One region of the Telluria sp. ZT3P39 genome, then DNA from elsewhere that is predicted to be linked to it. Evidence: riboswitches for the same ligand, from Rfam matches in the RefSeq annotation. Region 1 holds a riboswitch; the other holds the start of a gene.
What was found. A riboswitch is a leader RNA that binds a small molecule or an ion and turns the genes downstream of it on or off. The one in region 1 is predicted to bind thiamine pyrophosphate.

Region 2: it holds a riboswitch for thiamine pyrophosphate, as region 1 does, so the genes downstream of both, AC56LR_RS18195 (TonB-dependent siderophore receptor) here and thiC (phosphomethylpyrimidine synthase ThiC) in region 1, are expected to answer to the same signal.

What each region holds. Positions count from the first base shown of each region.
Region 1 covers NZ_JCASIH010000008.1:43,324-50,794, reverse strand. Annotated here, with positions in the region: gene AC56LR_RS10370 (hypothetical protein) at 293-2,431, shown strand; gene AC56LR_RS10365 (hypothetical protein) at 2,569-2,862, shown strand; TPP riboswitch at 2,945-3,053, shown strand; partial or broken gene thiC (phosphomethylpyrimidine synthase ThiC) at 3,122-5,071, shown strand; gene thiS (sulfur carrier protein ThiS) at 5,071-5,274, shown strand; gene AC56LR_RS10350 (thiazole synthase) at 5,411-6,193, shown strand; gene AC56LR_RS10345 (hydroxymethylpyrimidine/phosphomethylpyrimidine kinase) at 6,193-6,945, shown strand; gene thiE (thiamine phosphate synthase) at 6,970-7,471, shown strand, end outside.
Region 2 covers NZ_JCASIH010000024.1:46,632-54,102, reverse strand. Annotated here, with positions in the region: gene AC56LR_RS18205 (MFS transporter) at 1-821, shown strand, start outside; gene AC56LR_RS18200 (DUF535 family protein) at 1,195-2,166, shown strand; TPP riboswitch at 2,230-2,335, shown strand; gene AC56LR_RS18195 (TonB-dependent siderophore receptor) at 2,428-4,557, shown strand; gene AC56LR_RS18190 (HDOD domain-containing protein) at 4,564-5,538, opposite strand; gene AC56LR_RS18185 (AAA family ATPase) at 5,602-6,153, opposite strand; gene pnuC (nicotinamide riboside transporter PnuC) at 6,150-6,743, opposite strand; gene AC56LR_RS18175 (S46 family peptidase) at 6,834-7,471, opposite strand, start outside.

The sequences.
Region 1 (7,471 bases):
CGCCTATTCCCGGCAGCGGCGCGGCGCGGCGGCCCCGTCCGCCGCCCGGCGTCAGCCGCGCGCCCCGTCCTTTTCGCAAACTGACGTCTTCTTGATCCAGCTCATATCGGATGTCGAATCGCCTCCAATTGTTGCGGACTCGACAAATCGCTTCCTTCTTCTTCCTGTCCAAAGAAGATGTTCATTCCATGGAGAGGGAATCTGTGTCGTCGCAGCAGCGTCCGGGCGAAGTCGGCAAGGCGTATTCGTCTGCCGCCGCGCCGGATACGAGTGGTCCGTGAAGGAGAAGAACATGTCGCAACTAGATCCCACCGGCGTGGAATCCGCCGGCGATGAGCGCCTGGCCGATAGCGCCGGTGGCCAGCTCACCTATGAAGAAATATCCGGCCTGAGTAATAGCGAGCTGGGCCTCGCCGAATTGTCCGCCGCGCCAGACGCGGCGGCGCCGGTCATGGCGCCGCCGGGGACGATGCCCGTACCGCAGGCGCCCGGCATGCCGGCGCCCCGGCCGCCGCTGGCGGGCCTGCATCTGCCGACCATACGCAAGGCGGTCAGCGGCTGCTACGCCGGCAGCGCCGGCGCCTACCAGGTCGAACTGCGCGTCGATATCGACCGCACCCGGCCCATGAAGCGGGTGAGCGGAGACTTTTTCCAGGTCATGGGCCGCACCCTGTCGTATTACGGCTCGTTCGTGGTCGACGCACCGGTCGTCACGGCGACCGCAACCCAGTATGTGATCAGGGGCAGCGGCCGCTTTACCTTCGGCAGCAGCGCGCCGACCGTCCAGGTGACCATCCCGCGGGTGCAGCTGTTCCAGCCCCAGGGCGCGGCCACCCTGCAGTTCTTTACCGCGGCAAACGCGCCCGGGGCCGCCTACCAGTGTGCCTTCCAGTCCGGCTATTTCCGCACGGTGCGGATCGAGACCGACAGCGTATCCGACCTCACGACGCCCGTGTTCACCAGCTACGACACCGGCGCCCTGGCCTCGGGCGGCAGCGGGCGCACACTGGGCGTCGCCTCGGCATTTGCCGAGGCAGGTATCGCGATGGCGCCGACCGCGGGCGGCAATGTGATCGATGTCAGCGGCGCCGGCACCGACGCCTCATGGAGCGATGCCGAGCTGCACGCCTCGATGCAGCAGCATTTTTCCCTGTGGGCCGACCTGCCGCAATGGTGCGTCTGGCAGGTGGCGGCGCAGTTGCACGACGAGGGGCCGCTGTTGTACGGCATCATGTTCGATCTGGCCGGCAAGGAGCGCCAAGGCTGCGCCGTGTTCCATGCCGGCATCGGCGGCACCAGTGCCGAAAAGCAGCGCGACCAGCTCTACACCTATGTGCACGAGCTCGGCCACTGCTTCAACCTGCTGCACTCGTGGCAAAAACACCTGGCCTCGCCACCGGCGGCAAGCCGGCCGGAGTCGCTGTCCTGGATGAATTACCCCTGGAAATATCCAAAAGGTAGCGCGGCTGCTTACTGGAGCAATTTCGATTTCCGCTTCGACGACGAAGAACTGATCCACCTGCGCCACGGCTTCCGCAACGACATCATCATGGGCGGCAGCGGTTTCGGGGCCGGGGCCGCGCTGGGCCGCGAGATCATGGCCGACCCGATCGAGGACGGCTCGGGCCTGGCGCTGAGCATCTCGACGCACCAGAAAAGCTTCGCGCTGGGCGAACCGGTCGTGCTCGAACTGAAACTGCGGACAACCGACACGCGCGGACGGCGCGCCCACACCTGGCTGCATCCCAACCACGGCCTGGTGCATGTCGTCATCAGCAAGCCGGGCGGGGAGGTGGTTGCCTACGAACCGCTGATCGACCACCTGGTCGGCGACCGCCAGACCGTTCTCGGCGCGAACGACGAAATCCGGGAGAGCGCCTATATCGGCTACGGCAAGGGCGGCTTCTATTTCGAGCAGCCTGGACAATACCGGGTGCGCGCCGCCTATTCGGCGCTCGATGGATCCCAGGTGCTATCGGATATTCTGACGGTGCGCGTGCGCTATCCGGTGACCGAGGCGGGCGAGCACCTGGCCGAACTGTTCATGGGCGAAGACCAGGGTTCGCTGCTCTACCTGCTGGGCTCGGACAACCCGACCCTGCGCGCGGGCAACGCGGCCTTCGACGAAGTGCTCGACCGGTATGCCGATGACCCGTTGGCCACCTACGCGCGGCTGGTCAAGGGCGTCAACGCCGCGCGCACCTTCAAGACGATCAGGGCCGAAAACCCGACCCGTATCGATGTGCGCAGCGCCAAGCCGGACGAAAGCGTCGCCTTGCTGTCCGCCGCGGCCGGATCGCACGTGCTCGACCCCGTGTCCACCGGCACGGCGCTCAATTGCCTGGCCGCGTCCCAGGCGCGGATGGGCGACGACGAGAGCGCCAGGATGACCCTGCAGACGTTTTCGGCGATGTCGATCAGGAAGTCGTGAACGGGGACGGCATGTCGCCCCGTTGCTGGATCGCGGTGCCGGTATTGTGCGCCGTGTTGTCGGGACAGGCGTGTGCGCCCCGTGCGCCGGGCCTGTCCGCATCTATCATTGCAGTCAACCAGGAAGCGAGGGCGGTCATGACATTACGGGTAAGGCTGGGCGACGGATTTCAGAACAATACCGTCAGCCTGCGCGTGAATGGCGAGCAGGTGTTCCACAAGTCCGGGGTCACCACCGACCTGCGGATCTCGCGCGCCGACAGCGTCGACCTGCCGGTCGGCACCTCAATCATGCGGCTGGAGGTATCGGTGGACGGGGGCCCGAGCGCGGTCAAGGAGATCACGCCGGCCCTGACGCCTTTTGTCGATGCCAATGTGGTCGACGGCAGGCTCGAACTGCAGGCGCTGCCGAGCGAGACGCCGATGCTGTAGAACCCGGACCATTCCGGGCCGGAGCTTGCGGCTTGTAAGTACAAGTTTGCCTGGGCTATAATCCGGCCGTTGCCGAAACGGCAGCACACGCTAGGGGTCCTGCGCATGCATATCGAAGCATGCGCGGGTGAGAAATACCCTCCGAACCTGATCTGGATAATGCCAGCGAAGGGAAGCAGTCGGTACGGCGGCCGTGCGCATGCGCACAGGTCTCGCCACACCCGATGAATCCTTTGCTGGCTCCTCGCAAAGGAGCCACATGAATGCACCACTCGCCGCCGCCCTGACGGCAGCGCTTCCCCACTCGAACAGTTTCGATGCCGCGACCGCCACGGTCGACAGCGCGGCCATCGCGCCCTTCCCGAACTCGCGCAAGGTCTATATCGAAGGCAGCCGCCCCGACATCCGGGTGCCGATGCGCGAGATCGCCCAAGCGCCCACGCCCGGCAGCTTTGGCGGCGAGCCGAACCCGCCGCTGTTCGTCTATGACACTTCCGGTCCCTACACCGACCCGGCCGCCGCCATCGACCTGCGCTGTGGATTGAAGTCGCCGCGCCTGCCCTGGATCCGCGAACGCGCCGATACCGAGGAACTGGCGGGGCCGAGCTCCGTCTACGGCCAGGCGCGCCTTACCGATCCGGCGCTCAGCGCGCTGCGCTTCAAGCTGCAGCGCAAGCCGCGCCGCGCGCTGCCCGGCCGCAACGTCACGCAAATGCACTACGCGCGGCAAGGCATCATCACGCCCGAGATGGAATTCGTGGCCCTGCGCGAGAACCTGCGGCGCCGCGAATACCTCGCGTCCCTCGGCGGGTCGGGCCCGATCGGCGCGCGCATGGCCGGCCTGCTGGGCCGCCAGCATCCGGGCCAGTCTTTCGGCGCCAGCATCCCGCCGGAGATCACGCCCGAATTCGTGCGCAGCGAACTGGCGCGCGGCCGCGCCATCATCCCGGCCAACATCAACCATCCGGAAGTCGAGCCGATGATCATCGGCCGTAACTTCCTGGTCAAGATCAACGCCAACATCGGCAACTCGGCGGTCACGTCCTCGATCGGCGAGGAAGTCGAGAAGATGACCTGGGCGATCCGCTGGGGCGCCGACAACGTGATGGACCTGTCGACCGGCAAGCATATCCACGAGACGCGCGAATGGATCATCCGGAATTCCCCGGTGCCGATCGGCACGGTGCCACTCTACCAGGCGCTGTAAAAGGTGAACGGCAAGGCCGAAGACCTCACCTGGGAGATCTACCGCGACACCCTGATCGAACAGGCGGAGCAGGGCGTCGACTATTTCACCATCCACGCCGGCGTGCGCCTGGCCTATGTGCCGATGACGGCGAAGCGCCTGACCGGCATCGTCTCGCGCGGCGGCTCGATCATGGCCAAGTGGTGCCTGGCCCACCACCGCGAATCCTTCCTCTACACGCATTTCGAGGACATCTGCGCCATCATGAAGGCCTATGACGTGTCGTTCAGCCTGGGCGACGGCCTGCGCCCCGGCTCGATCTTCGACGCCAACGACGAGGCCCAGCTGGCCGAACTCAAGACCCTCGGCGAACTCACGCAGGTCGCCTGGCGCCACGACGTCCAGACCATGATCGAAGGCCCCGGCCACGTGCCGCTGCACCTGATCAAGGAGAACATGGACCTGCAACTGGAGCAGTGCAGCGAGGCGCCGTTCTACACGCTCGGACCGCTCACCACCGACATCGCACCCGGCTATGACCACATCACCTCCGGCATCGGCGCGGCCACGATCGGCTGGTACGGCACCGCCATGCTGTGCTACGTCACGCCCAAGGAACACCTCGGCCTGCCCGATAAGGCCGACGTCAAGGACGGCATCATCACCTACAAGATCGCTGCCCATGCCGCCGACCTGGCCAAGGGCCACCCTGGCGCACAGATGCGCGACAACGCACTGTCGAAAGCCCGCTTCGAATTCCGCTGGGACGACCAGTTCAACCTGGGGCTCGATCCGGACAAGGCGCGCGCCTTCCACGACGCGACCCTGCCCAAGGAGTCGAGCAAGGCGGCCCATTTCTGCTCGATGTGCGGGCCGCATTTCTGCTCGATGAAGATCACCCAGGAAGTACGCGCCTATGCGGCCGCCAATGGCATGGATGAGCAGGCCGCCCTGGCCCAAGGCCTGCAGGAAAAGGCGATCGAATTCGTCAAGGGCGGCGCCCGTTTGTACCGGGAGGCCTGATGCCGGCGATCGAATTGAACGGCGCGCCTTTCCACGTGCCGGCCGGGCAGTCGCTGCAGGAGCTGGCCGGGGAGCTTGGGCTGGCGGGGCAGCCGGTGGCGGTGGCGGTGAACCGCGAAGTGGTGCCGCGCGAAGCGTGGCCGGCCCGGCGCTTGCGTGCCAGCGACAAAGTAGACATCGTCCGCGCCATCGGCGGCGGCTGATCAACGGGTTTCGTAGGGTGGGCGGGTTTCCCGCCCGCGCGCTCAACCAGTGCGTGATTCGAGCATGCGCAACACAGAGCGAGCACGGTTTGAACGCGCGGGCGGCGAAGCCGCCCACCCTACATAAAGGACAACAATGAACGAAGACTTCCTCACCATCGCCGGCCGCCGCTACGCCTCGCGCCTCCTGGTCGGCAGCGGCAAATACCGCGACCTCGCCCAGACCCGCGAAGCCACCCTGGCGGCCGGCGCCGAGATCGTCACGGTGGCGATCCGCCGCGTGAACATCGGCCAGGACCGCAACACGCCGAACCTGCTCGACGTGCTGCCTCTCGATGAATTCACCATCCTGCCCAACACGGCCGGCTGCTTCAACGCGAACGACGCGGTTTACACGCTGCAGATGGCGCGCGAGCTGCTGGACGGGCGCAAGCTGGTCAAGCTCGAAGTGCTGGGCGACCCGGCCAGCTTGTTCCCGCACATGCCCGAAACCTTGAAAGCCGCCGAAACCCTGGTGCGCGACGGCTTCGACGTGATGGTCTATTGCAGCGACGATCCGGTGCAGGCCCGCATCCTGCAGGAGATCGGCTGCGTCGCGGTGATGCCGCTGGCATCGCTGATCGGTTCGGGCATGGGCATCCTGAACCCGTGGAACCTGGGGCTGATCATCGAGCAGGCCAGGGTGCCGGTGCTGGTCGATGCCGGCGTCGGCACGGCCTCGGATGCGGCCATCGCGATGGAGCTGGGCTGCGACGGCGTGTTGATGAACAGCGCGATCGCCGGCGCGCGCGACCCGGTGCGGATGGCGCGCGCGATGCGCCATGCTGTGCTGGCCGGCCGCGAAGCGCACCTGGCGGGGCGCATGCCGAAGCGTTTCGCCGCGGCGCCGTCCTCCCCGGTCGAAGGCGTCGTCGCCTGATGGTGCCCACCGTACTGGTGTTCGCCGGACTCGATCCCGGCGGCGGGGCGGGCCTGGCGGCGGACATCGCCGCCATCGGCGCGCTCGGGGCGCATGCGCTGCCGGTGGCGACGGCCCTCACGGTGCAGGACAACAACCGCGTGCACGAGGTGCAGCCGGTCGATGCCGGCTTCATGCTGCGCCAGGCCGATGCGCTGATCGACACCTGCAGCATCGACGCGGTGAAGATCGGCATCCCGGGCAGCCGGGAGAACGCGGCGGCGATCGCCGCGCTGCTGCGCCAGCTGCGCCTCGCCGACCCCGGCCTGCCGGTGGTGCTCGACCCGGTGTTGGCAAGCGGCCACGGCGACCTGTTGGGCCGGGGCGATGCCCTGGCCGCCCTGGCCGAACTGCTGCCCTTAGCGACCGTGCTGGTGCCGAACCTGCCGGAAGCGCTGGCCCTCGGGGCGTTCGACGCCATGCCCTGCGAGCACGTGTTCGTCACCGGCGGCCATGGCGACGGCGACATCATCCTGAACCGCTGGCTGCGCGGCGGCGTCGAAGAGCGGATCTGGCGCCTGCCACGCCTGCCGCACACCTACCATGGCAGCGGCTGCACCCTGGCCGCCGCCATCGCCGCCCGGCTGGCGCTGGGCGACCCGCTCGGGCAGGCGCTCGAGCGCGCGCAGGACTACTGCCACCAGACCCTGGCCCATGCCTTCTGGATCGCCCCCGGCCAGCGCATCCCGCGCCGCATCCTCCACACCCACTGAAAGACCGCATTGAACACCCACGCCCTGCAAGGACTCTACCTGCTCACGCCCGACTGGCTTGATACCGACCGCCTGCTGGCCGTCACCGAGACCGCGCTGGCCGCCGGCGCCGCGCTGCTGCAATACCGGAACAAGCGCGCCAGCCCGGCGCTGCGGGCGGAGCAGGGCGCCGCCCTGCTGGCGCTGTGCCGCCGCCATGGCCGGCCGCTCGTCATCAACGACCACCTCGACCTGTGCCTCGACCTCGGCGCCGACGGCGTGCACCTGGGCGGCACGGACGTCCCGGTCGCCGAGGCGCGCGCGCTGCTCGGCCCCGGCGCGATCATCGGCGCGTCCTGCTACGGCGAACTGAAACTGGCCGAGGCGGCCCAGCAGGCCGGCGCCAGCTATGTGGCCTTCGGCGGCTTCCATCCGTCGCCGGTGAAGAAGTACAGCTTCGTCACGCCGCCGCAGCTGGTCGACGTCTGGCGCGACCGCGTCGCCCTGCCGATGGCGGTCATCGGCGGCATGACGCCGGACAACGCCG
Region 2 (7,471 bases), on a different contig from region 1:
TCGCCCTGATGTTCACCGGCCTGACCGTGGCCCTTGTTACCGGCGTGCCGCTCGGGACCTTCATCGGCCAGCATTTCGGCTGGCAGGCGACTTTCCTCGCCGTGTCGCTGCTGGGCGTGGTCGCCATGATCGGCAGCTGGATCCTGGTGCCCTCGAACATCGCCGGCAGCAAGCCGTCCAGCCTGTTGACCCAGCTGGCCGTGCTGCGCAAGCCGCGCCTGCTGCTGGTGTATGCCATCACCACCCTCGGCTACGGCGGCTCCTTCATCGCCTTCACTTATCTCGCACCGATCCTGCAGGAGGTTTCTGGCTTCGCGGCGTCCAGCGTGGGGCTGGTGATGCTGGTGTATGGCGTCTCGGTCGCGGCCGGGAATATCTGGGGCGGCAAGCTGGCCGACCGCAAGGGTCCATTGGCCGCGCTGCAGATCGTGTTCGCGCTGCTGGCCCTCGTGCTGCTGGCGCTGGCCTTCACCGCGCCGAGCAAACCGCTGGTGCTGCTCACGGTGCTGGCCTGGGGCGCGGTCGCCTTCGGCAACGTGCCGGGCCTGCAGGTGTATGTGGTGCAGCGCGCCGAACGCGATGCGCCGGACGCGGTGGACGTGGCATCCGGCCTGAACATCGCCGCCTTCAATGTCGGCATCGCGCTGGGCGCCTGGGGCGGCGGCCTGGTCGTCGAGCGCTTGGGACTGATGGCCACGCCCTGGATCGGCTCCCTGATCGTGACCGGCGCCTTTGCCCTCACCACCCTGGCCAGCTGGCTCGACCACCGCGACGGCGCACCAGGCAAACCACCGCGCAGCGCCGCCGTCGCCAGCCATTGATCAGCGCGCCGGAGGCGAAGGCCAGCAAAAAAGTTCTTCCACCATCGCGCTCCTCCGGGGTGTTTCGGCCTGGCGCAATGAGCGGTGATGAATTGGCAGCGTGGCGCCGCACAAACATGGTAGTCTTGTACTGCCTGTCAGGCGAAAATAAAAAGTCAAACAATCGAGAGAGACCACATGACCGCCTCTTCTGACCCAGGTTTCAGCTCCTCCTTCCTTTTGCACTATCCGGGCACAAGCTAGCGTTTCGGCAGATAATGCTTTGCGGAATTAACTTTCCGCAAAGGCAGCCCGTCATCCGTGACGGGCATCGAGTTAAAGACAGGGGCGCGCTTTCCGCGCCCGCAACTTTACGCCGAATGGAGCGCCCCGCATGATCTTCGCTCACCTGACCAAGCATTGGCTTGCCCGCCGCAGCCAGTACACGCCCGCTTCCTGGATGCTCAGCATCGCGCGCAGCCTGCGCGTGCTGCGCTACTGGCGCGAGCACCAGGCCCTGTGCCGTCTCGACCTGGTGCGCCGCTTCGTCGCGGCCGCGCCCAACGACGACCTGTTCCACCACCTGAGCCATCGCAGCTACCTGGCCAAAGACCTGAGCGCGCGCCAGCGCGTGCAGTGTGCGCTGTCGCATTACCGCTTCGAAGACACGACCTTCAGCAACGCCTATCACCAGCTGGTGTACGGCAGCGGCGGCCTCACGCTGTGGCAGCACCAGGCGCAGCTGGAAAGCGGCGAGCACGAGTTCCTGCTGCGCCTGGAAATGGCGCCGCGCAGCGATGCCGAAGGCGACCTCACCATCTCGCTGGTTGCCGACGGCAAGTACCTGCACCGCCTGTCGTATAGCTGGGTCGATGGTCAGCTGGCCGGCGTTGAACTGCCCACGGTGCCTTTCGTCACGCGCAACCAGGGCCGCTGGCTTGATTCCGGCGCCGCCTTCGCCGCCTTCGAAGAAACCTTCCCGAACAATTCGCCGAGCTTCTTCTGCTTCGCCGCCATGCAGGGCGTGGCGCAGGCGGTGGGCATCGACCGCGTGGTGGCCATCAAGTGCACCTCGCACATCGCCTACAATCCGCTCGACACCAAGCATTTCGAGAACGCCTACGACGGCTTCTGGAAGGTGCTGGGCGGCGTCGAGATGCCGGGCCGCAGCTACCTGGTGCCGCTGCCCTTCTACCTCAAGCCGCTGTCCGAGATGCCGTCCAAGCACCGCAAGCGCGCGGCGCAGCGGCGCGAATACTGGCGCGCTATCGGCGACTCCACCCGTTCCACCATGCTGCGCCACATGGCGCCGGCGGTGAGCGCCCCGGCGCGCGCGGTGGCGGCGCCCGCGACTGCGGAAGCCTGAGCCTTCGCTGCAGGCTAGGTGCTTGCCAGATTCGCCACGCCCGCCCGGGACCGTGGTACACTGCCGCCTCGCTAGGGGTCCTGGACGTGCAATTGCACGATTCGGGTGAGAGATACCCTTCGTACCTGATCTGGATAATGCCAGCGAAGGAAAGCGCAACGCAGTTCCCCACCTTGTTTGCCCTTCCCCCACGTTGGCTCCGGCTTTTCATAAAAGCAGCGCGCCGCATCGTTCTCGTGGCGCGCGAAGACGAGCAAACACATGACATTCAACCTGAAGCAATCCGTTCTCGCCTGCGCCGTCCTGCAGGCATTCTCCGCAACCGCGTCGGCGCAGCAAACCGAAAACGTCGCCTCGGTGGTCGTCACCGGCAGCCGCTGGGTCGCCGGCGACCGCGCCGGCATCGGCGGCTTTTCAGATGCGCCGCTGCTCGACACCCCGGCCGCGATCAGCGCCCTGACCCGCACCCAGATGCAGGACCTGTCGATCCGCAACGTCACCGATGCGGCCCGCTTCGACGCCTCGGTGGGCGACGCCTATAACGCGGTCGGCTATGCCGAACAGTTCTCGATCCGCGGCTTCGCGCTCGACAACGCGACCAGCTACCGCAAGGACGGCATCGCGATTCCGGCCGATACCCAGATCCCGCTCGAAAACAAGGAACGCATCGAGACCCTGCGCGGCCTGGCCGGCCTGCAGGCGGGCGTCGCCGCGCCCGGCGGCATGGTCAATTTCGTGACCAAGCGCCCGACCAATTCGCCCCTGCGCTCGGCGCTGGTGGAAGTGAGCGAACGCGGCACCCTGCACGGCTCGGTCGACCTGGGCGGCCGCTTCGAGGACCGCCGCTTCGGCTATCGGCTCAACGCCGCGGCGGAAAGCCTGAAATCCTATGTGCGCGGCGCCGACGGCGAGCGCCAGTTCGCCTCCCTCGCCTTCGACTGGCAAATCGCACCGGACGTCCTGCTGGCGCTCGACCTCGACCACCAGCACCGCTCGCAGATCACCGCACCGGGCTACCAGTTGATTCGCAACGAGACCCTGCCGGCCGGCGTGTCGCCCAAGACGCTGCTCAACGCCCAGGCCTGGACCCGGCCTGTGGAAACCACCAGCCGCAATCTCGGCCTGCGCTTCGAATACCGGCTCAATCCCGACTGGACGGCCACCGTCAACGCCAACAAGCACTGGTTCGAGCGCGACGACTACACCGCCTTCCCTTACGGCTGCAGCAACGAGGGCGACGGCTACTATCCGGGCTACTGCTCCAACGGCGACTACGACGTCTACGACTACCAGAGCGTCGGCGAGCGCAAGACTCCGTGGGGCGCGCAAGCCATGCTGCAGGGCCGCCTGGCCACTGGCGCGGTGCGTCACGCATTGACGGTGGGCGCGGCGATGTCCGAACGCCACGACAGCTTCGGTGAATACGTCTACGACTACGCCGGCTACAGCAATATCTACGACAACCTGCAGGTCGATCCGGCGCCCGGCAATCCCGCCACCGGCCCGGTGATGGAACGCCGTACCGACCGCGAGACCTCGCTGTTCGTGCAGGATGTCGCCACGCTGTCGGAACAGTTCACGCTGCACGCCGGCCTGCGTTACGTGAAGCTCGAGCGCGACGAACTGGCCGAGATCGGCCAGGCGCGCGTCCAGGCCAATGACGCCTTCGTGCTGCCGAGCGTGGCGCTGGTCTACAAGCCGGCGCGCGACTGGAGCGTCTACGGTTCGCTCAGCCACGGCCTGCAGCACGGCGGCATCGCCGGGATGGGCGCCACCAACGAGAACACCGCCCTGCCTCCGAGCCGCTCGAAGCAGTTGGAGCTGGGCGTGAAGGGCGTCGTGGGCAATGCAGTCATGGTCTCGGCCGCGCTGTTCGACATCAGGCAGGGCCTGGAATACGTAAACGCCGCCGGCACTTTTGTCCGCGCCGGCGCGCAACGGCATCGCGGGCTCGAACTGGCGGCGCAGGGCAAGCTGGGTGCGGACCTGAACTACAGCCTGTCGATGATGGCGCTGGACGCGAAGCAGACCGGCACCGGCGACGCCGATGTCGAAGGCAAGCGCGTCACCAACGTGCCGGAGTACCGTTCGACTGCGTGGATGGAATACGCGGTGCCGGCGGTGGCCGGCCTGAAGCTCGACGCGCTGTGGCAGTATTCAGGCAGCAAGGCCTTCGATCCGGCCAACCGCGCGGTGGTGCCGGGCTACCACGTGGCGGGCCTGGGCGGCTCGTACGCCTTGAAGTTCGGGAGGATGACTACCGTCCTGCGCGCCCGCGTGGACAATGTGTTCGACACGTTTTACTGGCGCGACGTGACGCAGTCGCTGGGCGGCTACCTGCTGCCGGGCGTGCCGCGCACCTTCCGCCTGTCGGCCCAGTTCGACTTCTAGCAGCGCTCAATCGCCGAGATCCTCCAGCTTGCCGAGGCAGCGGCGCTGGAAGCCGTTCAAACCGGTGGCCACGAAAGCGCTTTCCGGCTCGATCACGCCGGCGTCGAGCAGCAGGCGCAGCTTGGCGATGCGGTCGCCCTGGGCCAGGGCCTGCGCCAGGTGCGGCGTCGCCGCCGCATCCGGCTCGTTCGAGCATGCGATCGCCTCGACCACGTCGGCCGGGAAGTCCCAGTGCCGGGCAATCACCGACGACAGCTGGCGGCTGGCGGCAAACAGTTCGATCCCGAAGGCCCCGGAGGCCGGCACCCTGCCTTCGCCATGGCGGTCGGCGACCTGGAAGGCCACCTGCAGGCCCACGTTCTGCATCAGGCCGGCCAGGTAGGCTTCGAACACGCTGGCCGACAAGCCGGGCGCCATCACGCTGGCGGCAAAGGCGCAGCGTTCGGAATGGCGCCAGAGGTTCGGCGCCACCGCGCGCGCGACCCCTTGCGTCTTGACCCGCACCAGCGGCCGGAAGGCGATCCGCGCCAGCAGCATGCGCAGGCCGTTCAGGCCCAGCATCGCGACTGCGCCGTCGAGGGTCTCGATCGGCTTGACCGGCCGGTAATATGCGCTGTTGGCTTCGCGGATCACTTCGGCGACCAGCACCAGGTCGCGCCCGACTTCGGCCGCGACCGCGGCGCTCGAGATGTTCTCGTTCGACAGCGCGTTGAGCAGTTGCGTGATCAAATCCGGAATGCGCGGCACCAGGCCGGACGCATTTTCGGGATCGTCCGCCAGCGCGCGCACTTCCGCCAGGATCGCCGCTTCCGTTTCGGGGGTGGAGTTGCCGCGGCTCGAGGCAGTCAGCCAGCGGTAGAAGGCGGCGTCGATATCGGAGACCGCGTCATCGCCGTCCACGACCGCCGCCGGGCCGGGGCCGGCGGACGTGCCGGTCTCCTTGCTGGTGCCGCCTAACAAGCGGTCTATCCATTTTTTCACGGTACACCGCCATCGGTAGAAGAAAAAAATTATTCTAATACCATACAGCAACAAATCCTAGCACTAAGAAGCGTTTCCTTGACCTGCGGCGTTGCCAGGAAGCCCCAGCAATGCTTCTACCTGCCGCAGCCGGCGGTCCAGTTCCCCCTCCAGCAGCAGGTAGGGGATCCCACGCGACGCCAGGGTCTGCACCAGCATCCGGTGCACGTTCTGGCGCACTTCTTCCGATTCACGCTGCAGGCCGTCCGGTTCCCAGGGGCTGTCGGGCGCCGTCACCAGGGTCCAGGCATAGTCGTGGCGGCTGTCCAGGCGTGCCAGTTGCGGATCCACCCTGCCCCAGTACTGGCGGCTGTACAGTGCCGTCATCAGGGGCGTGGTGTCGCAGAACAGGAAGCGCGCCGCACGCGCGGCGGCGGCGTCTTCGCGCGCGCGCTGCGTGCAGGCGATCGGATACTGGTCGCTCTCGAACGGCACTCTAGCGTGCAGGTCGACGAATTCGCGCAGGTATTCGGGCACCCATACGGTTCGATAGCGCGCGGCCAGCGCCTCGGCCAGCGTCGACTTGCCGGACGACTCGGCGCCCAGCACCGCGATGCGCAGGACCGGGGCCGTCATGCGTCCTTCCTTGCGATGTTCGACCAGGCGCGCAGGCCGGTGTAAGCCAGCACCACGAACAGGGCATACAGGAAGGCGGTCAGGTTCAGGCCCTTGTAGACGTACAGGCCGACGTAGAGCACGTCCACCACGATCCAGACGATCCAGTTCTCGACCTTCTTGCGGCCCAGCAGGAGCTGGCCCACCAGGCTACCGGCGGTCAGGAAGCCATCCGCATGGGGCACGTCGGTGTCGGTATAGTGGTCAAGAAAAGAAGACAGCAGGATGAAGCCCGCGACCCAGGCGGCAATCGCCCAGCCCCAGGCGGCGCGCTTCAAGCGCGTCACCACCAGCGGCTGGTCGCCCGCGCCGTGCAGCCACTGATACCAGCCCCACACCGAGGCGGCGATGAAGACGAACTGCAGGCCCATGTCGCCATACAGCCTGGCTTCGAAAAACACGACCGCATACGTGGCGGACGACGCAATCGAGAACAGCCAGGCCCAATGCTTCTGGCGGATGTTGAGGGCAACCGTGGTGACCGCCAGCAGGAAGGAAATCAGTTCCAGCGGCGTGGTGGTGAGCCCGGCGAGGGTAAGCGGTTCGTTCATGGGGTCCAATCGGAAGACGCCGGATGGTAACAGCAAAAAGGCCATGGCGGTTGGTCACCGCCATGGCCCTTCAGGTGTCGAAAACCCGGATTACTTCTTCGGGTATTTGATCGTCATTTCCTTGAGCAGGTTGTCGGCCTGGTCGACTTCCTTCATCACCCACAGCATGTAGCGGATGTCGACGTGGATCGCGCGCGTGATGGCGCTGTCGAAATACCAGTCCTTGGTGATCGATTCATAGGTCGAATCGAAGTTCAGGCCCACCAGCTCTCCGCGCTTGTTGAGAACGGCCGAACCCGAATTGCCGCCGGTGGTATCGGCGCTCGACAGGAAGTTGACCGGCACGGTGCCCAGCGCCGCATCCTTGAACACGCCGTAGCGCTTCTGCTTGATGGCGTCCGTCAGCGCGGCGGGCACGATGAACGGGTCCTTGGTGGTGGTCTTCTCGACGATGCCTTCCACGGTCGTGAACGGGCCCTTCACCAGGCCGTCGCGCGGCGAGTACGGCGCCACGGTGCCATAGGTCACGCGCAGCGTCGAGTTGGCGTCCGGGTAGACCGGCTTGCCCTGCGATTTCTTCCATGCGATCACCGCGCTCATGTACTGCGGGATGACGCGCTCGAGATTGCCTTCGAGCTCATTGCGGCGGTTCTCCAGGACCATGCCGGTGTCGTGCAGGCGCACTGCCAGCTGGATGAACGGGTCGTTCGATTTGCGGAAGGCGTCCG